2 regions of the Pseudomonas sp. HY13-MNA-CIBAN-0226 genome follow, and region 2 is predicted to be linked to the other one. Evidence: predicted binding sites of a transcription regulator. Region 2 holds the regulator's gene; the other holds the start of a gene.
The links. The regulator sigma-54, encoded in region 2, starts transcription at its own class of promoters, with help from an activator protein. The targets are predictions, from matches to a motif close to ANTGGCATNNANNTTGCTNT.
Positions count from the first base shown of each region.

Region 1: a site for sigma-54 is predicted at 12,393-12,412, ahead of AAEZ05_RS26230 (CmpA/NrtA family ABC transporter substrate-binding protein). Genes of this name have one in related genera too.

Region 1 is NZ_JBEOPS010000030.1:32,466-47,626, forward strand. Features, by position in the region: gene guaD (guanine deaminase) at 1-193, shown strand, start outside; gene AAEZ05_RS26185 (GntR family transcriptional regulator) at 435-1,199, opposite strand; gene AAEZ05_RS26190 (benzoate/H(+) symporter BenE family transporter) at 1,472-2,662, shown strand; gene AAEZ05_RS26195 (YggL family protein) at 2,722-3,066, opposite strand; gene dacB (D-alanyl-D-alanine carboxypeptidase/D-alanyl-D-alanine endopeptidase) at 3,302-4,762, shown strand; gene AAEZ05_RS26205 (sensor domain-containing diguanylate cyclase) at 4,900-7,290, opposite strand; gene rlmKL (bifunctional 23S rRNA (guanine(2069)-N(7))-methyltransferase RlmK/23S rRNA (guanine(2445)-N(2))-methyltransferase RlmL) at 7,517-9,787, opposite strand; gene rmf (ribosome modulation factor) at 10,317-10,532, shown strand; gene AAEZ05_RS26220 (quinone-dependent dihydroorotate dehydrogenase) at 10,707-11,726, opposite strand; gene AAEZ05_RS26225 (winged helix-turn-helix domain-containing protein) at 11,802-12,161, opposite strand; gene AAEZ05_RS26230 (CmpA/NrtA family ABC transporter substrate-binding protein) at 12,532-13,743, shown strand; gene AAEZ05_RS26235 (ANTAR domain-containing response regulator) at 13,759-14,334, shown strand; gene AAEZ05_RS26240 (nitrate/nitrite transporter) at 14,692-15,161, shown strand, end outside.
Region 2 is NZ_JBEOPS010000006.1:85,246-100,406, reverse strand. Features, by position in the region: gene AAEZ05_RS08475 (ZIP family metal transporter) at 1-239, shown strand, start outside; gene AAEZ05_RS08470 (HPr family phosphocarrier protein) at 320-595, opposite strand; gene rapZ (RNase adapter RapZ) at 611-1,468, opposite strand; gene ptsN (PTS IIA-like nitrogen regulatory protein PtsN) at 1,471-1,935, opposite strand; gene hpf (ribosome hibernation-promoting factor, HPF/YfiA family) at 1,948-2,256, opposite strand; gene AAEZ05_RS08450 (RNA polymerase factor sigma-54) at 2,331-3,824, opposite strand; gene lptB (LPS export ABC transporter ATP-binding protein) at 4,036-4,761, opposite strand; gene lptA (lipopolysaccharide transport periplasmic protein LptA) at 4,761-5,309, opposite strand; gene lptC (LPS export ABC transporter periplasmic protein LptC) at 5,296-5,868, opposite strand; gene AAEZ05_RS08430 (KdsC family phosphatase) at 5,876-6,400, opposite strand; gene AAEZ05_RS08425 (KpsF/GutQ family sugar-phosphate isomerase) at 6,400-7,374, opposite strand; gene AAEZ05_RS08420 (ATP-binding cassette domain-containing protein) at 7,651-8,460, shown strand; gene mlaE (lipid asymmetry maintenance ABC transporter permease subunit MlaE) at 8,460-9,257, shown strand; gene mlaD (outer membrane lipid asymmetry maintenance protein MlaD) at 9,257-9,724, shown strand; gene AAEZ05_RS08405 (MlaC/ttg2D family ABC transporter substrate-binding protein) at 9,736-10,389, shown strand; gene AAEZ05_RS08400 (STAS domain-containing protein) at 10,386-10,691, shown strand; gene AAEZ05_RS08395 (BolA family protein) at 10,805-11,044, shown strand; gene murA (UDP-N-acetylglucosamine 1-carboxyvinyltransferase) at 11,067-12,332, shown strand; gene hisG (ATP phosphoribosyltransferase) at 12,499-13,134, shown strand; gene hisD (histidinol dehydrogenase) at 13,260-14,585, shown strand; gene hisC (histidinol-phosphate transaminase) at 14,588-15,161, shown strand, end outside.

The DNA of each region.
Region 1 (15,161 bases), on a different contig from region 2:
CAAGATCGGCACGCTCAAGCCCGGCACCGACGCCGACTTCCTGGTGCTGGATTACAACGCCACGCCGCTGCTGAGCTATCGCTTGAAACAGGCCAACAACATTGCCGAGACGTTGTTTGTGCTGATGACCCTGGGGGATGACCGCACGGTGCTGCAGACTTATGCGGCGGGGACTCAGGTGCATCAGCGGTAAAAAATTGCATGCATAAAAAATCCCCCGGCGCTTTTCAGCCCGGGGGATTTTTATTGCCTGTCCTGCCGCTATCGCCAGCAGGCTGGCTCCCACAGGTATTTGTGGGGTTCACAGGATTTGTATGCGACCTCAAACCCTGTGGGAGCCTGGCTCCCACAGGTATTTGTGGGTTCACAAGATTTGCGTGCGACCTTAAATCCTGTGGGAGCCAGCCTGCTGGCGATAGGCGCACCACGACACATCAGATTTTCGCCGCAGGCCGCCCCGGCTTCTTGGTCTGCAACAAATGCGAGAACACCGCATGCAGATCATCCGACGCACTTTCCTCGTCGAGATTGAGCTTGCTGTCGATGTGATCCATGTGATGCATCATCAAATCCACTGCCAGCTCGCCATTGCGCGCCTCGATGGCATCGATCAGCTGGGTGTGTTCGTCATACGAACAGTGGGAGCGATTGCCGCTTTCGTACTGGGCAATGATCAGCGAGGTCTGCGACACCAGGCTGCGCTGGAAGCTGATCAGCGGGGCATTCTTCGCCGCTTCGGCCAGCTTCAGGTGGAACTCGCCTGACAAACGAATACCGGCACCGCGATCACCTCGGGAGAAACTGTCACGCTCATCGTTGACCATCTGGCGCAACTCGGCGATTTGCTCGGCCGTGGCGTGCTGTACCGCCAGCTCGGTGATCGCGCGCTCGACCAGACGCCGCGCCAGGAACACCTGGCGAGCTTCCTCGACACTTGGGCTGGCGACCACGGCACCGCGATTCGGGCGCAGCAGCACCACGCCTTCATGGGCCAGGCGCGACAGCGCGCGACGGATGATAGTACGACTGACCCCGAAAATTTCCCCCAGCGCTTCTTCGCTCAACTTGGTGCCGGGCGCCAGGCGCTGTTCGAGGATCGCCTCGAAGATATGCGCGTAGACAATATCGTCCTGGGTTCCGCTGCGGCCGGCTTTGCCTGCTCGCGGTTGTTTCTTGAGGGGCTGCAACTGTTCGTTCATGGGCACTCGAGTCGGGAGAACTGCGGCGAATAGACCGTGACTGTAATACGGCACAGTGGGTCGCTGGCAAGTATCGCGTAAAAAACACCGCGATTGTACACAATGGATGGTGGCAACACGACTGTATGGCTGTTTGTTGGCGCCGCTGTATTGCAACGATTGGTTACTTTTGAGTTTAGGCTTGATCGCAGAATCCGCAGCCGGAATGCGATCCCCGTACGGGGGGTCGCTTGGCTTTGGATAATTTCGTACGCAATAAGGAACACCCCGTCATGAACGACGCCACGCACACGCAGCTTCGCCCACTGGCCGATACCTCGCCATCGGCCATCGTCGCCGGCTTTATCGCCATGATGACCGGCTACACCAGCTCCCTGGTGCTGATGTTCCAGGCTGGCCAGGCAGCGGGCCTGAGCAGCGGGCAGATTTCGTCGTGGATCTGGGCGATCTCGATCGGCATGGCGGTGTGCTCCATCGGCTTGTCCCTGCGCTATCGCACGCCGATCACCATCGCCTGGTCCACCCCCGGCGCGGCCTTGCTGATCACCAGCCTGGGCGGTGTCAGCTACGGCGAAGCCATTGGCGCCTACATCACCTGCGCGCTCCTGGTGACCATCTGCGGCCTGACTGGCAGCTTCGAACGCCTGGTGAAAAAGATCCCGGCCTCCCTGGCCGCCGCACTGCTGGCGGGCATTCTGTTCAAAATCGGCAGTGAGATCTTCGTCGCCGCGCAGCATCGCACCGCGCTGGTGTTGGGGATGTTCTTTACCTACCTGGTGATCAAGCGCCTGTCCCCCCGCTACGCGGTGTTGGCCGCTCTGCTGATCGGCACCGCACTCTCGGGATTCATGGGGCTGCTGGATTTCAGCGCCTTTCACCTGGAAATTGCCACGCCGGTCTGGACCACCCCGCACTTTTCCCTGGCCGCCACCATCAGCATCGGCATCCCGCTGTTCGTGGTGGCGATGACCTCGCAGAACATGCCAGGTATCGCCGTGTTGCGCGCCGACGGCTACAACGTGCCGGCTTCGCCGCTGATCACCACCACGGGCATCGCCTCGTTGCTGCTGGCGCCCTTCGGCTCCCACGGCATCAACCTGGCGGCCATCAGCGCGGCCATCTGCACCGGGCCCCACGCCCATGAAGATCGCAACAAGCGTTACACGGCGGCGGTGTGGTGCGGGATTTTCTACGGCATTGCCGGGGTATTCGGCGCCACGCTGGCGGCACTGTTTGCAGCATTGCCCAAGGAGCTGGTGCTGTCGATTGCTGCGCTGGCGTTGTTCGGGTCGATCATCAATGGCTTGAGCATTGCCATGACCGAGGTCAAGGAGCGCGAAGCGGCGCTGATCACCTTCATGGTCACGGCGTCGGGGCTGACACTGTTTTCCATTGGCTCGGCGTTTTGGGGGATTGTGGCGGGGGTGTTGACGCTGGTGATCTTGAATTGGCGTAAAGCCTGAAATGCTAAAGATCTTCGCATAAAAAAACGGCGACCCTTGGGTCGCCGTTTTTCATGACATCAAGCTACCGGATTGATCGGCTTTTCCGGGTACCAGACGTCGATCAGCGGGCTGACAGTCGCTTCGGTCAGTTCGCTGCGGCCCTTAAGCCAGGCTTCAACGGCTGCACGTTGCTCTTCAGACACCGAGCCACGCTTCTGCAGGCATACCAGACCGAAGTCGTCGCCGCCAACATAACCCAGGCCGTTGGCTTCCATGGCTTCTTTCAGGAACGCGTCGAGGAAAGCATCAATGGCTTCATCAGCCAAATCTTCTTTGAAATCCAGGTTCAGCTCGAAACCCAGCTCTTGAAATTCATCGACGCACAATTTTTTGCGCAGACGCTGGGAACGGTTAGTCGCCATTGGAACAATCCTCATAAGTAATAACGGGCGGCACTTTAGCAGTTTAAGCCGCCGATTGCCCGTCTCTATGGGAAGCGCGGCCTACCGCTGGTAAAAAAATAGCGGATTAGGTGCCCCGCTCACGGCACAAGCGGATAAACCTTGGGGCATAATGCCGACACTTTCATGACCACTGAGGGAATTTATCTTCATGCCCTCGTCTTTTTTCCCCCTCGACCGCAGGGTTCTATTTCACATGATCAAATCTTTGCGTCCATTGTTGCTGGCCGGCTTGCTTCTTCCATTGGCCTTTCCCGTCAACGCAGCCCCCATCAACACCGCCCTGACCCCCAACGTCGAAAAAGCCCTCAAGGCCAGCAAGCTGCAGGACAACGCCCTGTCCCTGGTGCTGATCCCGCTCAATGGCCCGGGCACGCCGACCATCTTCAACGCCGACGTCTCGGTCAACCCGGCCTCGACCATGAAACTGGTCACCACCTACGCGGCCCTGGAAATGCTCGGCCCGAATCACCAGTGGAAAACCGAGTTCTACACCGATGGCACCCTCAGCGGCGGCATCCTCAATGGCAACCTCTACCTCAAGGGTGGCGGCGACCCGAAGCTGAACATGGAAAAACTCTGGCTGCTGATGCGTGACCTGCGCGCCAATGGCGTGACCCAGATCACCGGCGACCTGGTGCTGGACCGCAACTTCTTCACCCAGCCGCAGTTGCCCGAGTTCAACGACGACGGCAATGACAACAACAAGCCGTTCCTGGTCAAACCGGATTCGCTGCTGGTCAACCTCAAGGCGCTGCGCTTTGTCGCGCGCAACGATAATGGCCGGGTGCTGGTGTCGGTCGAGCCGCCCATTGCGTCGATTCGCATCGAAAACCAGGTCAAGGCCATCAATTCCAAACAATGCACCGGTGGCGTGCGTTACAACCCGGTAACCCAGCCCGATGGCAGCGTGACCGTGACGGTTGGCGGCCAGCTGGGTGAAGGCTGCAGCTCGCAGACCTACCTGTCGCTGCTTGACCACGCGACCTACACCGCTGGCGCCGTGCGGGCGATCTGGAAGGAACTGGGCGGCAGCATCCAGGGCAAGGACGTGCTGGCCCCAACGCCAAGCGGCGCCAAGTTGCTGGCCCGGGCCTACTCGCCGGACCTGGCGGAAATCATCCGCGACATCAACAAGTACAGTAACAACACCATGGCCCAGCAGCTGTTCCTGAGCCTCGGTCAACGCTATCGCACCGACGCCGACGGCGATGACGCCAAGGCGGCCCAGCGAGTGGTGCGTCAATGGCTGGCGAAAAAAGGCATTACCGCGCCGCACCTGGTCATGGAGAACGGCTCCGGCCTGTCTCGCGCCGAGCGCGTGAGTGCCCGTGAAATGGCCGCGATGCTGCAGGCCGCATGGCGCAGCCCGTATGCCGCCGAGTTCATCAGTTCGATGCCGATTGCCGGTACCGATGGCACCATGCGCAAACGCCTGAAGACCACGGCGATGCGCGGCGAAGCCCACGTCAAGACCGGCACCCTGAACACCGTGCGGGCGATTTCCGGCTTCAGCCGCGACGTCAACGGCAATACCTGGGCGGTGGTGGCGATCCTCAACGATAAAGCGCCGTTTGGTGCGTCGTCGGTGCTGGACCAGGTGCTGCTGGACCTGTATCGCCAGCCGAAACTGCCTCAGACTGCTTCGGTTTTGTAATCGATCAAGATCAGGATCAAGAGATCGCAGCCTCGTTTCACTCGACAGCTCCTACAGGGTTATGTGCACAGGTTATGTGCATACCAACCTGTAGGAGCTGTCGAGTGAAACGAGGCTGCGATCTTTCCAAAACCACCCTAACTCATCTCCGCCTCGACCCGATCCCGCCCCGCCTGCTTCGCCGCATACACCCCCGAATCCGCCCGCAATAACAGCGCATCCGCGCCCTCACCGGCTCGCCAGCTGGCAATCCCGAAGCTTGCGGTCACTGTCCCTACGCCATCGATCGGCGACATGCGCAACGCCTGCCACAGTTGCAGCGCCAGCACGTGTGCGTGTTCGCCGCTGATGTCCGGGCACAGCACCATGAACTCTTCGCCACCCAGACGGCAGAACACATCAGTGCGCCGCAGCCGATCACCGATGCGCTCGCACACCGCCTGCAGCACCCGGTCGCCCACCGCGTGACCATGCTGGTCATTGATGCGCTTGAAGTGGTCGATATCGAGCATGATGACCGACAATTCACCGCCACCGCGCTCGACCCGGTCCATTTCAGTGGTCAGGCGTTCCTGGAAGTAGCGGCGGTTGTGAATCCCGGTCAGCGAGTCCGTCACCGACAGCGCCCGCAACTCCTCTTCCACGCGCTTGAGGTCTGAAATGTCGGAGATGTAGCCGTGCCACAGCACCCCGCCACCCGGTAGTTCCTCAGGGGTAGCCTCGCCACGCACCCAGCGCAACCCGCGGATGGGCAGCTGCACGCGATATTCCTCGCGCCACGGGCTGAGGGTGTCCGCTGACGCCCGGATCGAGGCGCGCACCCGGGTGGTGTCCTGTGGATGAATGCGCGTGAAGATCGCCTCGGCGTTAAGCAACAGGACGTCGGGCTCGAGTTCGTAGATCTCGCGGATCCCGTCACTGGCGTAGATCACGCTGAAACGCCCATCGAACTCCATCTTGAATTGATAAATGCCGCCCGGCACATGGGCGCTGAGCTTCTTCAGCAACAAATCCCGCGCCGCCAGGGCCTCGTGGACCCGCTTGCGCTCGGTGATGTCGATGCAGATCGCCAGGTGCCCAACCCACAGCCCCTGCTCGTCGAGCACTGGCGTGGCCAGCATGTTCACTGCCAGGTGACTGCCGTCGCTGCGCACCAGCGTCCATTCCCGCGCTTCGTGGCCGCCCTCCTCGCCGCCCTCGACCAGCATCGCCTGGCAGGTTGGAATCGGCTTGCCATAGCGCGCACTGAGTTCCGCCGAGCGAGCCTGGAGCTCCCGGGGCAGGTGCAGGTTCTCCAGGGTCATGCAGCCCACCACCTCGGCGTTGGTGTAGCCAAGCATCTGCTCGGCGCCGGCATTAAAGGTGGTCATGACCCCGCGCAGGTCCGTGGCAATAATTGCCACCTGCGTCGCGGCGTTCAGCACGCCGCGCAACTGGCCATGGGTGCCGCGCAATTCCTGCTCGCGGGCGCGCAGCTCCTGGGTCCGCTGCTCGACCATTTTCAGCGCCCGTTGGCGCTGGCTCACCAGCACGTACAGCAAGGCGCTGAGCAGCAGGCTGAGCATGCCGCCCAGCACTGCCAGGCTGCTGAGGGAGGAATGGTTGGCCTGGGTGAACGCGACGCTGGGTCGCATTTCGACCTGATACTCGTGGTCGGCCAGGCGAATCAGTTGGGTCGAGGACAGCTCGCTGGCGGCGGGTGTATTGCTCGATTCGTAGAGCACTTCATGCTGGTCAGCGGTGGACAGGTCCAGAATGCGTACCGAGAGAAAATCATGGGTCTCCTCGGGTAATCCATCCGCCAACAGCTGACGCATGCTGATCACGGCCATGACGTAGCCGTCGGGCACTGCCCCCGGTTGTGGCTGGTGACTGACGGGGGCGGCCAGCAGGATTCCACGGGCATAAGTGGGTTCGATGCCCACCAGATAAAGGGGTTGCGACACCGCCAGGCCGCCAAGGGCATCGGCCCGCTCCAGCGTCGCACGGCGCTGAGGCTGGGCGAGCAAGTCGAAACCCAGCGGCGTGGGGAGACGACTTTGGCTCTGTGTGTACAGCACCGGGGCGTACTCGTCGCGTTCAGGGGCAATCTGCAGGTTGCCTGCGGCATCCATGTCGCGCACGCTGAATTCGCTCAGGCCCTGCTGATGCGCGGTCTGCTCAAGCGCCGCCCGTTCAGACCGGGATATGCGTGGGGCCCAGGAGTAAGCCTGGGTGCGATGCAAAAGTGGTTTGGCATACCCGTCGAATTCCTCTCGGGACACCGAACCGGAATTGGCAAAGAACCGGCGCAGCCCGTCGAGGCGCTGCTCCTGGTCTTCGAAACGTTCTTCGATACGGCTGTAGCGTTCACTGGCCAGCAGTTGGAAACGTTGCCGTAATTGATGGTGGAACTGGTTTTGTGTCGACCAGGCGAGCAATCCGGTAAAAATCCCGCCCACGAGCAATACCAGCAGCGCGACCAGCCAGGCCGAAACGTGTTCACTGATAAACCCCAGGATCTTTGGGCGCATGACGTGCAACGACATATAGGCAGACTCAAAACGCCAAGTGCCGGGAAAACCCACTGGCCCTGGGTTGAGTTATAGCTATTAGCCACTAATTTGACCAGCACTGTACTTGCAACTGCACCCTTTGCTGCTGATGCTCCTGTAGGAGCTGTCGAGTGAAACGAGGCTGCGATCTTTGGATCTTTTCTTTAAAACAAGATCAAAAGATCGCAGCCTGCGGCAGCTCCTACAGTGGATCCAGGTGTCAACGCGCCATGATTTTCCAGGCGCGGTGGATTTTGCCGTTACGGGCGAAGTCCGGGTCGATGGTCTTGGCGGTGATCTCCTCGACTGCGTAGCGCTCGCTCAGGTTGGGCTCGAGCTCGAACTTGCGGAAGTTGTTGGAGAAGTACAGCACACCACCCGGTGCCAGGCGCGCCATGGCCAGGTCGATCAGTTGCACCTGGTCACGTTGCACGTCGAAGATCCCTTCCATGCGCTTGGAGTTGGAGAACGTCGGCGGGTCGATGAAGATCAGGTCGTACTCGTCACGGCAGGCGTCCAGCCAGACCATCACATCGCCCTGCTCCAGGCGGTTCTTGTCGGAGAAGCCGTTCAGCGAAAGGTTGCGCCGCGCCCAGTCCAGGTAGGTTTTCGACAGGTCGACGCTGGTGGTGCTGCGTGCGCCACCCTTGGCTGCGTGCACACTCGCCGTCGCGGTGTAGCAGTACAGGTTGAGGAAGCGCTTGCCTGCCGCCTCCTGCTGAATGCGCATACGCATCGGCCGGTGGTCGAGGAACAGACCGGTGTCGAGGTAGTCGGTGAGGTTCACCAGCAGCTTGACGCCACCTTCGTTGACCTCGACGAACTTGCCCTGCGCGGCCTGGCGCTCGTATTGCTTGGTGCCGCTCTGCCGCTCGCGACGCTTGACCACGACGCGGCTCCTGTCGACGTTCAACGCCTGGGGAATCGCCGCCAGGGCATCGAACATGCGCGCCGAAGCTTTTTCCGGGTCGATGGATTTTGGCGCGGCGTATTCCTGGACGTGGACCCAATCCTGGTACAGGTCGATGGCCATGGAGTATTCCGGCATGTCGGCATCGTAGACGCGGTAGCAGTCGATGCCTTCACGCTTGACCCACTTGCTCAGGGCCTTGAGGTTCTTCTGCAGGCGGTTGGCGAACATCTGCCCACCCTCGCTCAAGCGCGGCTGCTCGATCACCACCGGCGCCGGTTTGATCGGGTTGCCGTTCTTGTTGTACTTCTCGTACTTGCCTGGCGCGACGTCGTTGCCTTCGACCTGGACTTCAGCCTGCTCGCGCTCGACCTGGCGTTGTTCCGGGGTGCGACGCTCGCCAGTCACGAACTGGTCCGGGGTGACCTTGATCAGCAGCAGCTTGCACGGCAAGGCGCCGTTCCAGAACGAATACTGCTTGTGGCTGCGGATACCCATGCGCTTGCCCAGGTCCGGCGCGCCGGTGAACACGGCCGCTTCCCAGTTCAGGCAGGCCTGACGCAGGCGCTCGCCAAGGTTCTGGTAGAGATAGAGCAGGCTCGCCTCATCGCCCAGACGCTCGCCGTACGGCGGGTTGCAGATGACCAGACCTTTCTGGTTCTGGTCCGGACGCGGTTCAAAGGTGCCGACTTCGCCCTGGTAGATCTTGATCCACTCGCTCAGGCCAGCCCGTTCAACGTTATTGCGACCAGGCTGAATAAGGCGCGGGTCCGCTTCGTAACCGCGAATCCACAGCGGCGGCTTGGCCAGGCCGGCGGCGCAACGCTCGGTGGCTTCTTCATGAAGCTTTTTCCACAGCGCCGGAACGTGGCCGAGCCAGGCGGTGAAGCCCCACTGCTCGCGACGCAGGTTGGGGGCCATGTCGGCGGCGATCATCGCCGCTTCGACCAGGAAGGTGCCCACGCCACACATCGGGTCAGCCAGGGCGCCGCCGTCGGCAGCAATACGTGGCCAGCCGGAACGGATCAGGATCGCCGCCGCGAGGTTTTCCTTCAGCGGTGCCGCACCCTGCTGCAGGCGGTAACCGCGCTGGTGCAGGCTGTGGCCGGACAGGTCGAGCGACAGAATCGCTTCGCCGCGGTCCAGGCGCAGGTGAATACGCAGGTCGGGGTTGAGTTTATCAATCGACGGACGGTCGCCTTGCGGGGTGCGCAATTTGTCGACGATGGCGTCCTTGACCTTCAACGCGCCGAAATGGGTGTTATCGATGCCCGAGCCATGGCCACTGAACTCGACGGCCAGGGTGCCGTCGCTGAGCATGTGGTCCTGCCATTCGATGTCGAGCACACCGTGGTAGAGATCTTCGGCGTCCTTCATCGGGAAACGCTTGAGCACCAGCAGCACCCGGTTCGCGAGGCGCGACCACAGGCACAGGCGGTAGGCGGTTTCCATGGTTGCCATGCCGCGCACGGCAGAGGTGTGCTCACGCGCTTCCTCAAGGCCAAGCCCGACGGCTTCCTCGATGAGCAGGCCTTCAAGGCCTTTTGGGCAAGTGAGGAAGAGTTCGAAACGATCGGACATGGGAATTCCAGAACCTTTAGCTGAGTGAACGGGCAACGCATTGCCGGTCCGGTTTTCAATCAGGCGCTTTTCTAAAAGAACGCCCGCGTGGCACGAAGGTGTGCCGACCCACCCTTGCTGCTCGGTGTAAAGGAGCTTAGATGCAAAGACAGGTAAAAAAGTTGGTGCAACAAAATGTCATAACTCGACCCTTCGTCGAATAATGCGCTCACTCAACGCGAGGCATTCTCAGCAAGGGATTAACGTCATCATCCTGCGGGGTGCCGATCATACCGGGGTTTGACCAACAAACGCTGGCAAATATCGTGTTACTTATGGCCATACCACCTTAACGGTTACGTCCTTATGACAAAACGATCATTCCCTCGATGTGACGCATTGGTTAGAACTCAACACAGGTTGGCGCCGCAACGACGTCAACAACTTGGCTCGCGACGCCGGCAGCGAGCCGCCAACGGCAGGTTATTTCTGCCAGACCTCAATTGAGGTCAACGCGATAAATACAGTCAACAAGTGAGGGCAACACCCTATGAGAAGACTTAAGCGTGATCCGTTGGAAAGAGCATTTTTGCGCGGATATCAATATGGCGTTGGTGGCAAATCCCGTGAGCTTTGCCCATTTACTCTACCGTCGGTACGTCAAGCCTGGATTAACGGCTGGCGAGAAGGACGCGGCGACAACTGGGACGGTATGACCGGCACTGCGGGAATCCACAGACTCAACGAACTTCACGCCGTCGGCTAATTTTACAGGGCTAAACACTCCGACACGACAATCTGAACACTGCATCAATTAACCACGCACGCCCCATCCGGGCGGCGGGCTTCGGCCCAGGGGCTCCTTCGAGGAGCCCTTTTTTATGGCTGCTTTCCCGCCAAAGCGCAGCCGGCATTGGCTGGAATCACCGGGCCATGGGGGTTATCTCAGGGCGGCGATGGCGTCCACGCACTCGCGAATCAACGCCGGGCCCTTGTAGATGAAACCGGAGTAGATCTGCACCAGGCTCGCCCCTGCAGTGATTTTCTCGGCGGCGTGCTTGCCTTCGGTGATCCCGCCCGCGGCGATGATCGGCAGACGCCCTGCCAGCTCTGCTGCCAGCACCTTGACCGTATGGGTGCTCTTCTCCCGCACCGGGGCACCCGACAAGCCGCCTGCCTCGTCCCCATGCTCCATGCCTTCGACGCCAACGCGACTCAGGGTGGTGTTGGTGGCGATGACGGCGTCCATGCCGGTCTCAACCAGGGCCTGGGCGACCTGGGCGGTTTCTTCGTCGGTCATGTCCGGGGCAATCTTGATCGCCAGTGGCACATGTCTGCCGTGACGCAAGGCCAGTTCCGCACGGCGGGTGGCCAGGTCGGCGAGCAATTGCTTGAGCGAATCACCAAATTGCAGGCTGCGCAGCCCTGGTGTGTTCGGCGAACTGACGTTAACCGTGACATAGCTGGCGTGGGCATACACCTTGTCCAGGCAGATCAGGTAATCGTCCACGGCGCGCTCGACGGGCGTATCGAAGTTCTTGCCGATATTGATGCCCAGCACGCCCTTGTACTTCGCCGCAGCCACCCGGGCCAGCAGGTGATCGACGCCAAGGTTGTTGAAGCCCATGCGATTGATGATGGCCTCGGCTTCCGGCAGACGGAAAATCCGTGGTTTCGGATTGCCCGGTTGCGGACGCGGGGTCACGGTGCCGATTTCGACGAAACCGAAACCCAGTTGGGCAAAACCGTCGATGGCCGCGCCATTCTTGTCCAGGCCCGCTGCCAGGCCTACGGGATTGGGAAAATCCAGGCCCATGACGGTCACCGGCTTTTTCGCCGGCGCCTTGCACAACATGCCGTTGAGCCCCAGGCGTCCGCCCGCGCCGATCAGGTCCAGGGACAGATCGTGGGAGGTTTCCGGGGAAAGTTTGAACAACAGCTGACGGGCCAGGGTGTACATGGGCGGCTTTGACTCTGGGCGGCGAAAAGTGGCGCCGATTATAGCCGGGGTGGAGGCTGGCGTGCGAGAGACCGGTTAAATCGAGTTCGACAGCTCGGTTCGCACAGCAGGCCCGACCACGGCGCAGTCGAATCGATACCCCTGGCCATAAACGGTGGTGATGAAGTCACGGTCCTCCTTCAACAGCTTGCGCAACACGTAGATGCAGCGTGTCAAGGACTCCTCGGCTGCATCGGTCCCGGGCCAGACCGCGCCCAGCAGTTGATCCTTGCTGACCACCAGACCGGCCGAGCCGAGCAACAGGCGAAGCACGCATAATTCTTTTGGCGGAACGTGTACGACCCTGCCCGCGTGCATCAGGGTGCCGTCACTCTGCAGCCGCCACCGGTCAAACATGAATGACTCGGACGGGGAATGATCAATGGCGCTGTTCATGTTCACAACTCCCTATGCCTGTGCGCTGCCAGGCTCAACGATGAATGGCGCGACAATAGAGAATCGGGCAGGCGCCTTTCGTAGGACTCCAGGCTTACCAACCTGGGGAAATGTCGATCCAGCTTGTAGGATTTTTAACCGCCGATAACCCTCACGGCCGAAGGGTGGATTGGATGATCGCGGGAGGATGGATGAGGTGGCGCGTTGAATCCTGATGAAAAGCTGATGGCCGCTGGCATATGCCTTGCAGCCCTACTCACATCAGTGCTCGGACCAACGTCGGACATGAGCGCAAGGACAATGGCGTCGCCACCCGGCTCTGCTCGCGCATGGACCGGTGGCGACGTCTTTTTTTTAAGGTGCACAGTCGATGAACGAACCCTCCGCCGGCCCATTGGCCTGGGTCAATGGCAGCGATGCCCCGGAAAAAACCGAAATCAATCTCGGCTTCATGGCCCTGAGCGACTGCGCCTCCGTAGTCGTCGCCGCCACCCAGGGCTTTGCCCAGCCTTACGGCCTGACCCTGAACCTCAAGCGCCAGTCGTCCTGGGCCAGCCTGCGGGACAAACTGGTCAGCGGCGAACTGGACGCCGCCCACAGCCTGTATGGCCTGGTGTATGCGGTGCACCTCGGCATAGGCGGCGTCGCCGCCACCGACATGGCGGTGCTGATGGGCCTGAACCAGAATGGCCAGAGCATCAACCTCTCCCCGGGCTTGCAGGCACTTGGCGTGACCAGTCCCGAGGCACTGGATCGCCACGTGCACCAAAGTCGCCCACGGCTGACGTTTGCCCAGACATTCCCCACCGGCACCCACGCCATGTGGTTGTACTACTGGCTGGCGAGTCAGGGTATCCATCCGCTGCAGGATGTCGACAGCGTGGTGGTGCCGCCGCCGCAGATGGTCGCGCATCTGCAGGCGGGGCGCATCGACGGTTTCTGCGTGGGCGAGCCGTGGTCCGCCAGTGCAGTGAAACAGAATCTGGGATTCACCCTGGCGACCACCCAGGCAATCTGGCCCGATCACCCGGAAAAAGTCCTGGGCTGCACCCGCGCCTTCGTCGAGCAGTATCCCAATACCGCCCGCGCCCTGGTCATGGCGATTCTCGAGGCCAGTCGTTTTATTGAAGCCAGTAGCGAGAACCGTCGCAGCACCGCGCAGCTGCTCAGTGCTGCGCAATATCTCGATGCGCCGCTCGATTGCATCGAACCGCGGCTGCTGGGCGACTACGCCGACGGGCTGGGCAATCGCTGGCAGGACCCGCATGCCCTGCGCTTCCACGGGGATGGCGAGGTCAATTTGCCTTATCTGTCCGATGGCCTGTGGTTCATGACCCAATTTCGTCGCTGGGGGTTGCTGCGCGACGATCCGGATTATCTGGCGGTCGCCCGACAGGTTCAGCAACTGGACCTGTACCGCGAAGCCGCCAGCGCCGTGGGAGTTGCCAGCCAGCCCGGGGACATGCGCCGCAGCCAGTTGATCGACGGCAAGATCTGGGACGGCTCGGACCCGGCCGGGTATGCACGCAGTTTCAAGCTGCATGCCCTGCACGACTCCTCTGCCCTACTCGCCAGCCGCTGACAGGAGACTGCGAACATGTTGCGTATCCTGCTGATCAACGACACGGCGAAGAAAGTCGGACGCCTCAAGGCCGCCTTGACCGAAGCCGGCTTCGAGGTGATCGACGAGTCCGGCCTGACCATCGACCTGCCCGCACGCGTCGAAACGGTGCGCCCGGACGTGATCCTGATCGATACCGAGTCACCCAGCCGCGATGTCATGGAGCAAGTGGTGCTGGTGAGCCGTGATCAACCCAGGCCGATTGTGATGTTCACCGACGAGCATGACCCGGGCGTGATGCGCCAGGCGATCAAGTCCGGGGTGAGTGCCTACATTGTCGAAGGCATTCACGCACAGCGCCTGCAACCGATTCTCGACGTGGCCATGGCGCGTTTCGAGAGCGACCAGGCACTGCGCGCTCAATTGCATGCCCGCGACCAACAACTGGCGGAACGCAAGCGCATCGAGCTGGCCAAGGGGTTGTTGATGAAGATGAAAGACTGCAACGAGGAAGAGGCCTACACCCTGATGCGCCGCCAGGCGATGAGCCGGCAGCAGAAGCTGATTCAGGTGGCGGAGCAGATTATTGCGATGAGTGAGTTGCTGGGCTGAGGTGTTGTGCTGGCCCCGCGGACGTCATCGCGGGCAAGCCCGGCTCCCACAGAGATCTCTGCCGTACACAAATACTGCGTCCACCACCAACACCCTGTGGGAGCGGGCTTGCCCGCGATGGGAGCACCTCGATTTCAGTGGTTGGCACAGATCTGGCTATGTAATTCACCACAGGTAACCAACGGCGGTTGCCCCACCTACGACAAAGACGTCGCTCACCCCATTTGCCCTGGCAAATCCGGTAGCGGCGTTTTTTCGTTTTGGCCCCATGGCACGGGGTCGGTGGTGCGGCCGTCAAGGCGCCCCATCTGCTAGCTCACGGTTCCCACTCGAGACTCTTCACAGCTGAGGTGCGCGATGAATTCAAGCTTCTGGAAATCCGGTCATACCCCGACTCTGTTCGCGGCGTTCCTCTATTTCGACCTGAGCTTCATGGTCTGGTACCTGCTCGGCCCACTGGCCGTACAAATAGCCACGGACCTGCAGCTGACCACCCAGCAGCGCGGCCTGGTGGTTGCCACGCCGATTCTGGCCGGGGCAATACTGCGCTTCATCATGGGCATGCTGGCCGATCGCCTATCGCCGAAAACCGCCGGGATCATTGGCCAGGTGATTGTCATCTGCGCCCTGTTCGTGGCCTGGAAGCACGGCATCCACAGCTACGAACAAGCATTGCTGCTGGGGCTGTTCCTCGGCATGGCCGGCGCGTCGTTCGCCGTGGCTTTGCCGCTGGCATCGCAGTGGTATCCGCCGCAACATCAAGGCAAGGCAATGGGCATTGCGGGGGCAGGTAATTCCGGCACGGTGCTGGCCGCATTGATCGCCCC
Region 2 (15,161 bases):
TGATCGGTGCCGCTTCAGGGTTGGTCGAGCCGGTTTTTGCGCTGCTGTGTGCGTGGCTGGTGAGCTTGGCCGAACTGCTATTGCCGCTTGGGCTGGCACTGGCGGCCGGGGCCATGTTGCTGGTGGTTACGCACGAAGTGATCCCCGAGTCGCGACGTCACGGTCACGACAAGCTGGCGAGCCTGGGGTTGCTGATTGGGTTTTGCTTGATGATGGTGATGGATACGGCGCTGGCTTGAAAATCAAAAGATCGCACAGGGTTCGTGTACCCCTGCAGGCGCTGCCGCAGGCTGCGATCTTTTGATCTTGACCTTGTTCTTTACTCGCCTTCGTCGAAGTAGTTGTTGATCAACGCTACCAGCGCATCCAGCGCTTCGTCCGCCTCTTCGCCTTCGGTACTCAAATGGATCTTGGTGCCCTTGCCAGCCGCCAGCATCATCATTGCCATGATGCTCTTGCCGTCCACCGTGGTTTCCGGCGTTCGTCCTACCCTGATGGTGCAATCCTTGAACTTTCCTGCGACCCCGACAAATTTCGCCGACGCGCGGGCATGCAGGCCCAGCTTGTTGATGATTTCAATTTCCAGAGCAGGCATCGCGATGTGAATCCTTTAGCTGAGGTCGCGGTGGCGGACCTGGACGTTCTTCAGGGATTGTTGCAGAACCTGGCCCAGACGTTCGGTCAGGTAGACGGAGCGGTGATGCCCGCCGGTGCAGCCAATGGCTATGGTGACATACGCGCGGTTGCTGGCAGCAAAGCGTGGAAGCCATTTGAGCAGGTAGGTGGAGATGTCCTGGAACATTTCCTCGACGTCCGGTTGCGCGGCCAGGTAGTCGGCTACCGGTTGATCGAGCCCGGATTGCTCGCGCAACTCTGGTTTCCAATAAGGGTTGGGCAGGCAGCGCACGTCGAACACCAGGTCGGCATCCACAGGCATGCCCCGCTTGAAGCCGAAAGACTCCACCAGGAACGCGGTGCCAGGCTCAGGCTGGTTCAACAGCCGCAGCTTGATGGTATCGCGCAACTGGTACAGGTTCAGGTTGGTGGTGTTGACCTTGAGGTCAGCCAGGTCGGCAATCGGACCCAGCAGATTGGACTCGTCCTGAATTGCCTCGGCGAGCGAGCGATTGGCATTGCTCAGCGGATGGCGGCGACGGGTTTCGGAAAACCGCTTGAGCAGGGTTTCTTCGTCGGCGTCCAGGTACAGCACGTCACACTTGATGTGACGGCTGCGCACTTCCTCCAGCAATTCCGGAAAACGGGACAGGTGGCTTGGCAGGTTGCGCGCGTCAATCGACACGGCCACCAGCGGTTGCGCGAGCTCGGTGTGGATCAGTGCTCGTTCGGCCAGCTCGGGCAAAAGCCCGGCGGGCAAGTTGTCGATGCAGTAGTACCCGCTGTCTTCAAGGACATCGAGCGCGGTACTTTTACCTGAGCCGGAGCGGCCGCTGACAATGATCAAGCGCATGATTAATGACCGTTCTGCTCGTCCAGGACAACCTGGTACAAGGCTTCATTGCTCGGGGCGCTGCGCAATTTTTCGCGCACTTCCTTGCGATCAAGCATGCTGGCAATCTGGCGCAAAAGCTCCAGGTGCGCATCGGTGGCGGCTTCCGGGACCAGCAACACGAACAGCAGGTCAACCGGAGCACCGTCGATGGCGTCGAAATCAATAGGGGCGTCGAGGTGCATCAGGGCGCTGACCGGCGAGGTACAGCCCTTGAGGCGACAGTGGGGGATGGCGATGCCGTTGCCAAAACCGGTCGAGCCGAGTTTTTCACGGGCGATCAGGGCCTCAAAGACATCTTGCATCTCCATATCCGGCACTTCGCGATGGATTAGGTTGGCAATTTGTTCGAGGGCTTTCTTTTTACTGCCGCCCGGCACGTTCACGAGGGAACGGCCGGGGGTCAGGATGCTTTCAAGTCGGATCATGAGTTGGGAGTGTTAACGACCGGTTGCGCCCTGGAGGAGGCTCTGGGTCTTTTCCTTATGCTTTTTGAGTTGGCGATCCAGCTTGTCGGTCAGCAGGTCGATGGCGGCATACATGTCCGTATGCTCGGCATTGGCGACCACTTCTCCGCCGGGGATATGCAGCGTGGCTTCGATTTTCTGCAGCAGCTTCTCGACGGTCATCGTGACTTGCACGTTGGTTATCTTGTCGAAATGCCTTTCCAATCGGGCGAGTTTTTCGCCGATGTAGGTGCGCAGGGGTTCGGTCACTTCCAGTTGGTGTCCACTGATGTTGACTTGCATACAGCTTCTCCTTCGTTGCCAGTGCATAAAGCGGTAGACCCGATGGTCTACCACTGGAACGCTGTGGCGTGGCTTTACATCAACCGCTTGCGTTCGCTCGAAGGCGCGATCCCAAGGGATTCGCGGTACTTGGCGACGGTGCGGCGAGCCACCTGAATGCCTTGTGCCTCCAGTAAACCAGCGATCTTGCTGTCACTCAACGGCTTTTTCTGATTTTCCGCTGCAACCAGTTTTTTGATGATCGCGCGGATCGCCGTGGACGAGCATTCACCGCCTTCCGAGGTGCTGACGTGACTTGAGAAAAAGTATTTCAGTTCATAAATACCCCGTGGGGTATGCATGAATTTTTGCGTGGTCACCCGGGAAATCGTCGATTCGTGCATGCCGACGGCTTCGGCGATGTCATGCAGTACCAGCGGCTTCATGGCTTCGTCGCCGTACTCCAGAAAACCCCGTTGATGCTCGACGATCTGGGTGGCAACTTTCATCAGGGTTTCGTTGCGGCTCTGCAGGCTCTTGATGAACCAGCGGGCTTCCTGCAACTGATTGCGCATGAAGGTGTTGTCCGCGCTGGTGTCAGCGCGACGCACAAACCCGGCGTACTGGGCGTTGACCCGCAATTTGGGCACCGACTCCTGGTTGAGTTCCACCAGCCAGCGCTCGTTGTCCTTGCGCACGATCACGTCCGGGACCACGTATTCGGCCTCGCTGGACTCGATCTGCGAGCCGGGTCGCGGGTTGAGGCTCTGCACCAGTTCGATCACCTGGCGCAGTTCATCTTCCTTGAGCTTCATGCGGCGCATCAGCTGGCTGTAGTCGCGGCTGCCCAGCAGGTCGATGTAGTCCGTGACCAGGCGCTTGGCTTCTGCGAGCCAGAGGGTCTTGGCGGGCAACTGGCGCAATTGCAGCAACAGGCATTCGCCGAGGTTTCGGGCAGCGATACCGGCCGGTTCGAATTGCTGGATGCGGTGCAGGACGGCTTCGATTTCGTCCAGCTCGATGTCCAGTTCCGGGTCGAAGGCTTCGAGAATTTCCTCGAGGGTTTCGTCCAGGTAGCCCTGATTGTTGATGCAGTCGATCAGGGTGACGGCGATCAGGCGGTCAGTGTCGGACATCGGGGCGAGGTTGAGCTGCCACAGCAGGTGGCTTTGCAGGCTTTCACCGGCCGACGTGCGGGTGGTGAAGTCCCACTCGTCATCATCGTTGCTGGGCAGGCTGCTGGCGCTGGTCTGGTAGACGTCTTCCCATGCAGTATCGACCGGCAGCTCGTTGGGAATGCGCTCGTTCCAGTCGCCTTCCTCAAGGTTGTCGACCGTTGGCGCGGTCTCCTGATAGGAGGGCTCCGAAACATCGGCGTTGGGCTGCTGCTCGGCTTTGTCGGCCAAGGGATCGGCGTTGTCGAAGTCGTCGCCGTCTTCCTGGCGTTCGAGCATCGGGTTGGACTCCAGCGCCTCCTGGATTTCCTGCTGCAGGTCCAGGGTCGACAATTGGAGCAGGCGGATGGCCTGTTGCAGCTGAGGTGTCATCGTCAGCTGCTGGCCCATTCTCAAGACTAGCGATGGTTTCATGGCAGGGGCTTAAACCTTATTCGCCGGCGCGCATGCGCCATCCACTACAGGGCGCCGAAGCGCCAAACGTAAGCAAATTATATGCCCGATTTTGCAGTGTTTGCCTAGAGCGCTGTAACAATAAAAAAGTATTGATTTTTCAAAGTGACAAGCGCTCGCGCGACTGGGCAGGCACCTCAGCGCTCGCGCGACTGGGCAGGCACCTCAGCGCTTACAGGCGGAACTCATGGCCCAGATACACTTCCTTGACCAGGTCGTTGGCCAGGATGGTCGCGGAGTCGCCCTCGGCAATCAGCTGGCCATCGTTGACGATGTAGGCTGTTTCGCAGATATCCAGGGTTTCGCGGACGTTGTGGTCGGTGATGAGTACACCAATGCCCTTGGCCTTCAGGTGATGGATAATCTGCTTGATATCGCCAACCGAGATCGGGTCCACGCCGGCGAAAGGTTCATCGAGGAGGATGAACTTCGGGTTGGTGGCCAGCGCCCGGGCAATTTCCACACGGCGTCGCTCGCCGCCCGACAGGCTCATGCCGAGGTTGTCGCGGATGTGGCTGATGTGGAATTCCTGCAGCAGGCTCTCCAGCTCCTTGCGGCGCCCGGCCTTGTCGAGTTCCTTGCGGGTCTCGAGGATGGCCATGATGTTATCGGCCACCGACAGTTTGCGGAAGATCGACGCTTCTTGCGGAAGATAGCCAATACCTGCCTTGGCGCGGCCGTGCATGGGCTGGTGACTGACATCCAGGTCGTCGATCAGCACGCGGCCCTGATCAGCCTGCACCAGGCCGACGATCATGTAGAAGCAAGTGGTCTTGCCGGCGCCGTTGGGGCCAAGAAGCCCGACGATCTGACCGCTGTCGATGGACAGGCTGACGTCACGCACGACCTGGCGGCTCTTGTAACTCTTGGCCAGATGCTGAGCTTTCAGAGTTGCCATTACTGGGCCTTCTGCTCGTCGGTTTTCTTTTTAGGCTGGATAACCATGTCGATTCGCGGGCGCGACTCGGTCACCTTGTTGCCCGTGGCGCGACCGGCGCTTGCCAGCTTCTTCACGGTGTCGTAGACGATTTTCTCGCCCTGGGTGACGTTGTTGTCCTTGTCGATGACCTTGGCTCGATCGATCAGCACGACGCGGTTCTGCGAGGCGTGATACTGGATCGTGACGCCATAGCCCTGGACAGGCTTGGCGTCGCCCTGGGTCTGCAATTGCTCGAAGTAAGCCAGGTTGCCCACGGAAGTCACCACGTCGATGTCGCCTGCCGGGGTGCGAGTGATGGTCACGGTGTTACCGGTCACCTTCATGGAGCCCTGGGTGATGATGACGTCGCCTTTGTAGGTGGCGATGCCGTTCTTGTCGTCCAGTTGGGCGTCGTCGGCCTGAATGCGGATAGGCTGCTCTTGATCGTTCGGCAGAGCCCAGGCGCTCACGCTTCCCAGTGCTGCGCCCAGGCTGAGCAAAATAGGGAGGGTTTTAACGAGCCTCATACTGTCCTCTTACGTTCGATAGCAGGTGTATCCTGCTTTCTTTCAAATACGCTTTCATTCCCGTGCCAGTCGACACGCCACCGGCGCCGTCGATTCTAACGGGTTGCTCCGTCTGCGCATATTGCTGCTTCGGGAACACGGTCATACGGGTGGTGGTAATCAGCGTCTTGCGGTTTTTCTCGTCGAAACGTGTGATACGCACCGAGTCGATCAGTTCCACTTCCGTACCATCCGGATTCACTTCACCGCGTTCGCTCTGTACATGCCAGGGAAACTCGGTGCCGCGGAACATGTTCAGGTCCGGGTTGGTCAGCAGCGTCACTTCAGTGGCTTTAAGGTGTTCGACCTTGTCCGACGTCATCTCGTACTGCAGCTTGCCATCGGGCAGGAACTGCACGCTGTGGGCGTTCAGGGCGTAATAGTCGATCGCCGTCTCATCGACGGCCACGGTCGGCTTGTCGAGAAAGCGTTCAGGGCTGATGTTCCAGTAGCCGACCGCAGCAAAAATCGCGGCGATGCAACCGAACAGCAGTATGTTGCGAAACTTTTTGCTCAGCATAGTTGGCTCACAGGTACGCGGCGTTTGCCGCATCGAGGCGGCCCTGGGCGCGCAGGATCAATTCGCAGAACTCGCGGGCAGCACCTTCGCCTCCGCGGGCCTGGGTGATGCCGTCGGCATGTTCACGCACGAAGCTGGCCGCATTGGCCACCGCCATGCCCAGGCCAACGCGGCGTATCACCGGCAGGTCAGGCAAGTCGTCGCCGAGGTAGGCGACTTGCTCATAGCTTAGGCCTAGTTCGCCAAGAAGTTCGTCCAGCACCACCAGTTTGTCTTCGCGCCCCTGGTACAGATGGGGAATGCCGAGGTTTTTCGCCCGACGCTCAACCACCGGGGTCTTGCGACCGCTGATGATAGCGGTCTGAACGCCGGCTGCCATCAACATCTTGATGCCTTGGCCGTCGAGGGTGTTAAAAGTCTTGAATTCACTGCCGTCTTCGAGAAAGTACAGGCGCCCATCAGTGAGCACTCCGTCGACATCAAAGATTGCCAGCTTGATATTCTTGCCACGTTGCAGCAGATCGTTGCTCATTACATGACTCCTGCGCGCAGCAGGTCGGAGAGGTTGAAGGCGCCGATCGGGCGATCCTCATCGTCCACCACTACGAGAGCGTTAATTCGGTTGTCTTCCATGATCTTCAAGGCTTCGGCGGCGAGCATCTCAGCCCGCGCGGTCTTGCCGTGAAGGGTCATGACCTGGTCGATGGTGGCGTGATGAATGTCGATGGCGCGGTCCAGGGTGCGGCGCAAGTCACCGTCGGTGAAGATCCCGGCGAGTTTGCCGTCGGCCTCCAGTATCGCGGTCATGCCCAGGCCCTTGCGAGTCATTTCCATCAGCGCGTCCTTGAGCAGGGTGCCACGCTGGACCCGGGGCAGGGCGTCGCCGGCATGCATGACGTTCTCGACCTTGAGCAGCAGGCGACGACCAAGTGCACCACCCGGGTGGGAAAAAGCGAAATCTTCCGCCGTGAAGCCACGCGCTTCCAGCAGCGCGACGGCCAGTGCGTCGCCCATGACCAGTGCCGCAGTGGTGGAAGAGGTGGGCGCCAGGTTCAGCGGGCAGGCTTCATGCTCGACTTGCACGTCGAGATTGACTTCGGCGGCCTTGGCCAGGGTCGAGTCAGGGTTGCCAGTCATGCTGATCAACTGGATGCCCAGGCGCTTGATCAGCGGCAGCAGGGTTACGATTTCAGTGGTCGAGCCGGAGTTGGACAGGGCCAGGATGATGTCGTCCCGGGTAATCATGCCCATGTCGCCGTGGCTGGCTTCGGCCGGGTGGACGAAAAACGCCGTGGTCCCGGTGCTGGCCAGGGTGGCGGCGATCTTGGTGCCGATATGCCCCGATTTTCCCATGCCGACCACGACCACGCGGCCCTTGCTTGCCAGAATCATCTCGCACGCGCGTACGAAATCTGCGTCGATGCGTGGAAGCAAGCCTTGTACAGCTTCCAGTTCGAGACGGATGGTGCGTTGTGCCGATTGAATTAGGTCGCTGGATTGGCTCATGTCGGAAATCGTATAGCCTGATGAAAAGGCGGCGATTATAGCGGTTATGATCGAAACCCTCACGCTAGTTCGTCGTGCTTTGTCATTCCCTGTTACGTAATCCTCTCGCTGGGAGTCTTTTGACCTGTCGTGCAGCTGAACATCGCCCGGCTTTAGCCTTGGGCGCCAAGCCCTTGCAGTGATATAGTTCGCCGCCAGTTCGGCCTGCCCACGGTGAATGTGCTTTCGCCAGAAAGACAGGCGTCCGAGTGTGAGGCTGCATCGCAAGGAGTTTAGATGAGTGCCGATAACGCCTACGCGGTCGAGCTGAAGGGACTGACCTTCAAGCGCGGTGCGCGCAGCATTTTCAATAACGTCGATATCCGTATTCCACGGGGCAAGGTCACCGGCATCATGGGGCCTTCAGGGTGCGGCAAGACCACGCTGTTGCGCCTGATGGGCGCACAGTTGCGGCCGACTGCCGGCGAAGTCTGGGTTAACGGCCAGAACCTGCCGAAGCTGTCTCGAAGCGATCTGTTCGACGCTCGCAAGCATATGGGCGTGCTGTTCCAGAGCGGTGCGCTGTTCACCGACCTCGACGTGTTCGAGAACGTGGCTTTCCCATTGCGTGTGCACACCCAGCTTCCGGAGGAAATGATCCGGGATATCGTCCTGCTCAAGTTGCAGGCCGTAGGCTTGCGCGGCGCGATCGACCTGATGCCCGACGAACTGTCCGGTGGCATGAAGCGGCGTGTCGCGCTCGCGCGGGCCATTGCCCTTGATCCGCAGATCCTCATGTACGACGAGCCCTTTGTCGGGCAGGACCCGATCGCCATGGGCGTGCTGGTGCGCCTGATCCGCCTGCTCAACGATGCGCTGGGTATCACCAGTATTGTGGTTTCCCACGACCTGGCAGAGACCGCGAGCATCGCCGACTACATCTATGTAGTGGGTGAGGCGCAGGTTTTGGGGCAGGGCACGCCGGACGAGCTGATGAACTCGGACGATCCGCGGATCCGCCAGTTCATGACGGGCGAACCTGATGGCCCGGTCGCGTACCACTTTCCAGCGACGGATTACCGCGCAGATCTTCTGGGGAAGCCTTGATGCGCAAGATTTCACTGATAGAACGTGTACGCCGGTTCGGCGCGGCGGCAATCGATGCCGTCGCGGTGTTCGGGCGGGCGACCTTGTTCCTGTTTCATGCCTTGCTCGGCCGTGGCGGCATCGGTGGTGGCTTCGGCCTGCTGATCCGGCAATTGCATTCGGTGGGCGTCATGTCCCTGGTGATCATCGTCGTCTCCGGGGTGTTCATCGGCATGGTGCTGGCGCTGCAGGGTTTCAACATCCTGTCCAGCTACGGCTCGGAGCAGGCGGTCGGGCAGATGGTTGCGCTGACCCTGCTGCGTGAACTGGGGCCGGTAGTCACCGCCTTGCTGTTCGCCGGGCGCGCAGGCTCTGCCTTGACGGCCGAGATTGGCAACATGAAGTCCACCGAGCAGTTGTCCAGCCTGGAAATGATTGGTGTCGACCCGCTCAAGTACATCATTGCCCCGCGCCTGTGGGCCGGCTTCATATCCCTGCCAGTGCTGGCGATGATTTTCAGCGTGGTGGGTATCTGGGGCGGTTCATGGGTGGCCGTCGACTGGCTGGGAGTCTATGAAGGTTCCTACTGGTCGAACATGCAGAACAGCGTGACGTTCTCTGAAGATGTGCTCAATGGCATCATCAAGAGTGTCGTCTTCGCCTTCGTCGTGACCTGGATTGCCGTATTCCAAGGCTATGACTGCGAGCCCACTTCCGAGGGTATCAGTCGTGCCACTACCAAGACCGTCGTATACGCCTCGTTGGCGGTGCTCGGCCTGGACTTTATTCTGACCGCCTTGATGTTTGGAGATTTCTGATGCAAAACCGCACCCTGGAAATCGGTGTCGGCCTTTTCTTGCTGGCTGGCATCCTGGCTTTGCTGTTGCTTGCGTTGCGGGTCAGTGGCCTGTCCCCGAGCGCAACAACCGATTCTTATAAACTTTACGCATATTTTGACAATATCGCCGGTTTGACGGTCAGAGCTAAGGTGACCATGGCCGGTGTGACCATCGGCAAGGTCACTGCGATCGATCTGGACCGCGACAGTTTCACCGGCCGGGTGACCATGCAGCTGGACAAGAGCGTCGATAACCTGCCGACGGACTCCACTGCATCTATCCTGACCGCTGGGCTGTTGGGCGAGAAGTACATCGGCGTCAGCGTTGGTGGTGAAGAAGCGCTGCTCAAGGATGGCGGGACCATCCACGATACGCAGTCGTCGCTGGTGCTCGAGGACCTGATCGGTAAATTCCTGCTCAACACCGTTAGCAAAGAAGCCAAATGAGGAGTTTTTGAATGATCTCTACCTTGCGACGTGGCCTGTTGGTATTACTCGCGGCTGTGCCGCTGATGGCTAACGCCGTGGCGGCGCCGTCGGCGCACGATCTGGTGCAGGACACCACTACCCGGTTGCTGGCCGATCTGGCTGCCAACAAGGCAAAGTACAAGCAGGACCCTAACGAGTTCTACAACGCCTTGAACGGCATTGTCGGACCGGTGGTCGATGCCGACGGCATCTCCCGCAGCATCATGACCGTGAAGTATTCGCGCAAGGCCTCGCCTGAGCAGATGCAGCGCTTCCAGGAAAACTTCAAGCGCAGCCTGATGCAGTTTTATGGCAATGCGTTGCTCGAATATAACAACCAGGGCATCACCGTTTCCCCTGCCAAGGATGAAAGCGGTAACCGGACCAGCGTTGACATGCAGGTCAAGGGCAGCAGTGGCTCCATCTATCCTGTGTCCTACACGCTGGAGAAAATCAACGGCGAGTGGAAAGTCCGCAACGTCATCATCAACGGCATCAACATCGGCAAGCTGTTCCGCGATCAGTTCCAGGACTCGATGCAGCGCAATGGCAACGATCTCGACAAGGTGATCAACAACTGGGCCGGCGAAGTTGCCAAGGCGAAGGAAACCACCGAGCAAGCTGCCGAGAAGCAAACCCAATGAGTGAGTCGGCCGTCCAGATGAATGAATCCGGCGAACTGCACCTCAGTGGTACGCTGGATTACCGCAGCGGCCCGGTTCTGCGCAAGCAGGGCCAGGCGCTGATCAAGGCCAGCAAGGCTGCGGCGCTGGTGGTTGACTGTTCGCAGGTGGTTAAGTCCAGCAGTGTCGGCTTGTCGTTGCTGCTGTGCTTCATGCGAGATGCCCAGGCCGCCGGCAAGGCCCTGAGCATCCGCGCGATGCCCGAAGATATGCGCGAAATCGCTCAGGTCAGTGAATTGACCGAGTTATTGGCGCATCCCTAACCGCATCTACAGGGAAGCCCCCCGTCAGAGTCCTGCTTAGCGGGGTTCGCAGGCGCGGGGCTTTTTTGTATGATGTCCGACCCGCGCGCACAAGGCGCCGATTGAGGTTGAGCATGCAGGCCGTAGAAGTGAAGAGCTTCCTTGAAGGAAAGCTGCCAGACACGAAGGTGGAAGTTGAAGGCGAAGGCTGCAATTTCCAGCTGAACCTGATTAGCGATGAACTGGCGGCGTTGAGCCCGGTGAAGCGTCAGCAGCAGGTCTATGCCCATTTGAACCCATGGATCACCGATGGCAGCATCCATGCGGTCACTATGAAATTTTTCAGCAGCGCGGCCTGGGCCGAGCGCACCTGAGCCCAAGGGCGTCGAGATTCTTATGGATAAACTGATTATTACTGGTGGCGTTCGTCTTGATGGCGAAATCCGCATCTCCGGGGCAAAGAACTCCGCCCTGCCGATCCTGGCCGCAACCTTGCTGTGCGATGGCCCGGTTACCGTTGCCAACCTGCCGCACCTGCACGACATCACCACCATGATCGAGCTGTTCGGCCGCATGGGCATCGAGCCGGTGATCGACGAGAAGCTCAGCGTCGAAATCGACCCGCGCACCATCAAGACCCTGATCGCCCCGTACGAACTGGTGAAAACCATGCGTGCGTCGATCCTGGTACTGGGCCCGATGGTTGCCCGTTTCGGCGAAGCCGAAGTTGCGCTGCCTGGCGGTTGCGCCATCGGCTCGCGTCCGGTTGACCTGCACATCCGCGGTCTCGAAGCCATGGGCGCGGTGATCGACGTGGAAGGTGGCTACATCAAGGCCAAGGCGCCTGAAGGTGGCCTGCGCGGCGCGCACTTCTTCTTCGACACCGTCAGTGTGACCGGTACCGAGAACATCATGATGGCCGCTGCGCTGGCCAAGGGTCGCAGCGTCCTGCAGAACGCCGCTCGCGAACCTGAAGTCATCGACCTGGCGAACTTCCTGATCGCCATGGGCGCCAAGATTACCGGCGCCGGCACCGACACCATCACCATTGATGGCGTCGACCGCCTGCACCCGGCTACTTACAAGGTAATGCCGGACCGTATCGAAACCGGTACCTACCTGGTTGCTGCTGCTGTTACCGGCGGTCGCGTGAAGGTCAAGGATACCGATCCGACCATCCTTGAAGCGGTGCTTGAGAAACTCAAGGAAGCGGGCGCGGAAATTACCTGCGGCGAAGACTGGATCGAGCTGAACATGCACGGCAAGCGGCCTAAAGCCGTCAACGTGCGTACGGCTCCGTACCCGGCATTCCCGACTGACATGCAGGCGCAGTTCATTTCGCTCAACGCCATTGCCGAAGGCACCGGTGCCGTGATCGAGACGATCTTCGAGAACCGTTTCATGCACGTCTACGAGCTGCACCGCATGGGCGCCAAGATCCAGGTCGAAGGCAACACTGCCATCGTTACTGGCACCGAGAAGCTCAAGGGCGCGCCAGTCATGGCCACCGACCTGCGTGCTTCGGCCAGCCTGGTGATCTCCGCGCTGATTGCTGAAGGCGACACCCTGATCGATCGCATCTACCACATAGACCGTGGTTACGAGTGCATCGAAGAGAAACTGCAGATGCTCGGCGCCAAGATCCGCCGCGTACCGGGCTAGTCCCTGCTGCAGCTGTGGTGAGGGAGCAAACTCCCTCGCCACGGTTTGCTGTTAACTGATTTGTTTCAAATCGAGGCTGATTCTTCGTTATCGGGAATGCCTCGATGTGTGTCCGGCGCCGATTGCGACCGGGCATGAGTACCTTTATTAAGGACTGACGTTTCCCATGTTGACCATTGCATTGTCCAAGGGCCGCATTCTTGATGACACCCTGCCGCTTCTGGCTGAAGCGGGCATCGTGCCGACCGAGAATCCGGACAAGAGCCGCAAGCTGATCATCCCCACGACCCAGCCCGACGTACGTTTGCTGATCGTGCGCGCTACCGATGTGCCGACTTACGTCGAGCATGGTGCCGCTGACCTGGGCGTCGCCGGTAAAGATGTGTTGATGGAATACGGCGGCCAGGGCTTGTACGAGCCACTGGACCTGCGAATTGCACTGTGCAAGCTGATGACTGCTGGCCGTGTCGGTGATGTCGAGCCCAAGGGCCGTCTGCGCGTGGCAACCAAGTTCGTTAACGTTGCCAAGCGTTATTACGCCGAGCAGGGCCGTCAGGTCGATATCATCAAGCTCTACGGCTCGATGGAGCTGGCCCCGCTGATCGGTCTGGCGGACAAGATCATCGACGTGGTCGACACCGGCAATACGCTGCGCGCCAATGGCCTGGAACCTCAGGATTTCATTGCCGACATCAGCTCCCGGCTGATCGTCAACAAAGCTTCGATGAAAATGCAGCACGCCCGTATCCAGGCGTTGATCGACACCCTGCGCAAGGCAGTGGAGTCTCGACACCGCGGCTGAGTCACCTGCGCGACCTTGAGTCGCGCCCGTCTATCCGCCTCATAGCCAGAATCTCAGGTGCCCAAGCGGAAACGACTGCTAAGTTAGGGCGCCTGAGTTTTTGCCATTCCTATGAGGCTCTCGCTATGACCGCACCGACTGCAATTCGCCGACTCAACGCTGCTGACCCGGATTTTGCGCATCATCTGGATCATCTGCTGAGCTGGGAAAGTGTGTCTGACGACTCGGTCAATCAGCGGGTGCTGGACATCATCAAAGCCGTGCGCGAGCGTGGCGACGCCGCCCTGGTGGAGTTCACCCAGAAGTTCGACGGCCTGGAAGTGGCCTCGATGGCCGACCTGATCCTGCCGCGCGAGCGCCTGGAACTGGCGCTCACGCGTATCACCATCGCTCAGCGCGAAGCCCTGGAAAAAGCGGCCACCCGGGTGCGCAGCTACCACGAGAAACAGAAGCAGGACTCCTGGAGCTACACCGAGGCCGATGGCACCGTGCTGGGCCAGAAGGTTACTCCGCTGGACCGCGCTGGCCTGTACGTGCCGGGAGGCAAGGCGTCGTATCCGTCTTCGGTACTGATGAATGCCATTCCCGCCAAGGTGGCTGGCGTGACCGAAGTGGTCATGGTAGTACCCACCCCGCGTGGCGAGCTCAATGAGCTGGTGCTGGCGGCGGCGTGCATCGCCGGCGTGGACCGGGTGTTCACCATTGGCGGGGCCCAGGCCGTTGCCGCATTGGCCTATGGCACCGAGAGCGTGCCGAAGGTCGACAAGGTCGTCGGCCCTGGCAACATCTATGTCGCCACCGCCAAGCGCCACGTGTTCGGCCAGGTCGGTATCGACATGATTGCCGGCCCTTCGGAGATCCTCGTGGTGTGCGACGGCCAGACCGATCCGGACTGGATCGCCATGGACCTGTTTTCCCAGGCTGAGCACGACGAAGACGCCCAGGCGATTCTGGTCAGCCCTGACGCCGAATTCCTCGACAAGGTGGCCGCGAGCATCAACAAACTGATGCCGACCATGGAGCGTGCCGAGATCATCGAAACCTCGATCAATGGCCGTGGCGCCCTGATTCTGGTCGAGGACATGAACCAGGCCATCGAAGTGGCCAACCGCATCGCCCCGGAACACCTGGAGCTATCGGTGGCTGATCCACAGGCCTGGCTGCCGTTGATTCGTCACGCGGGCGCGATCTTCATGGGTCGTCACACCTCCGAGGCCCTGGGCGATTACTGCGCAGGCCCCAACCACGTATTGCCGACTTCCGGCACCGCGCGGTTCTCCTCACCGTTGGGTGTGTACGATTTCCAGAAACGCTCCTCGATCATCTTCTGCTCCGAGCAGGGTGCTTCCGAATTGGGCAAAACGGCCTCCGTGCTGGCCCGTGGCGAGTCGCTGACCGCCCACGCGCGCAGTGCCGAATACCGCATCGTCGACGATCAGAAGGGGAACTGAACATGAGTAAATTCTGGAGCCCCTTCGTCAAGGACCTGGTGCCTTACGTGCCGGGCGAGCAGCCCAAGCTGACCAAGCTGGTGAAACTCAACACCAATGAAAACCCGTACGGTCCTTCGCCCAAGGCCCTGGCGGCGATGCAAACCGAATTGAATGACAACCTGCGTCTGTACCCGGACCCGAACAGCGATGTGCTCAAGCAAGCCGTTGCCCGTTACTACGCAGTGCAGGCTAACCAGGTGTTCCTGGGCAACGGTTCCGATGAAGTCCTGGCGCACATTTTCCATGGCTTGCTGCAGCACGATAAGCCGCTGCTGTTCCCGGACATCAGCTACAGCTTCTATCCGGTGTATTGCGGGCTATACGGCATCAAGTTCGATGCGGTGCCGCTGGATGAACAGTTTCAGATCAATCCGGCGGACTATGCCAGGCCGAACGGCGGGGTCATCTTTCCGAACCCGAACGCGCCCACCGGTTGCCTGCTGGCACTGGATGCAGTGGAGCAAATTCTCAAGGCCAGTCCGGATTCGGTGGTGGTGGTGGATGAGGCGTACATCGACTTCGGCGGTGAGACCG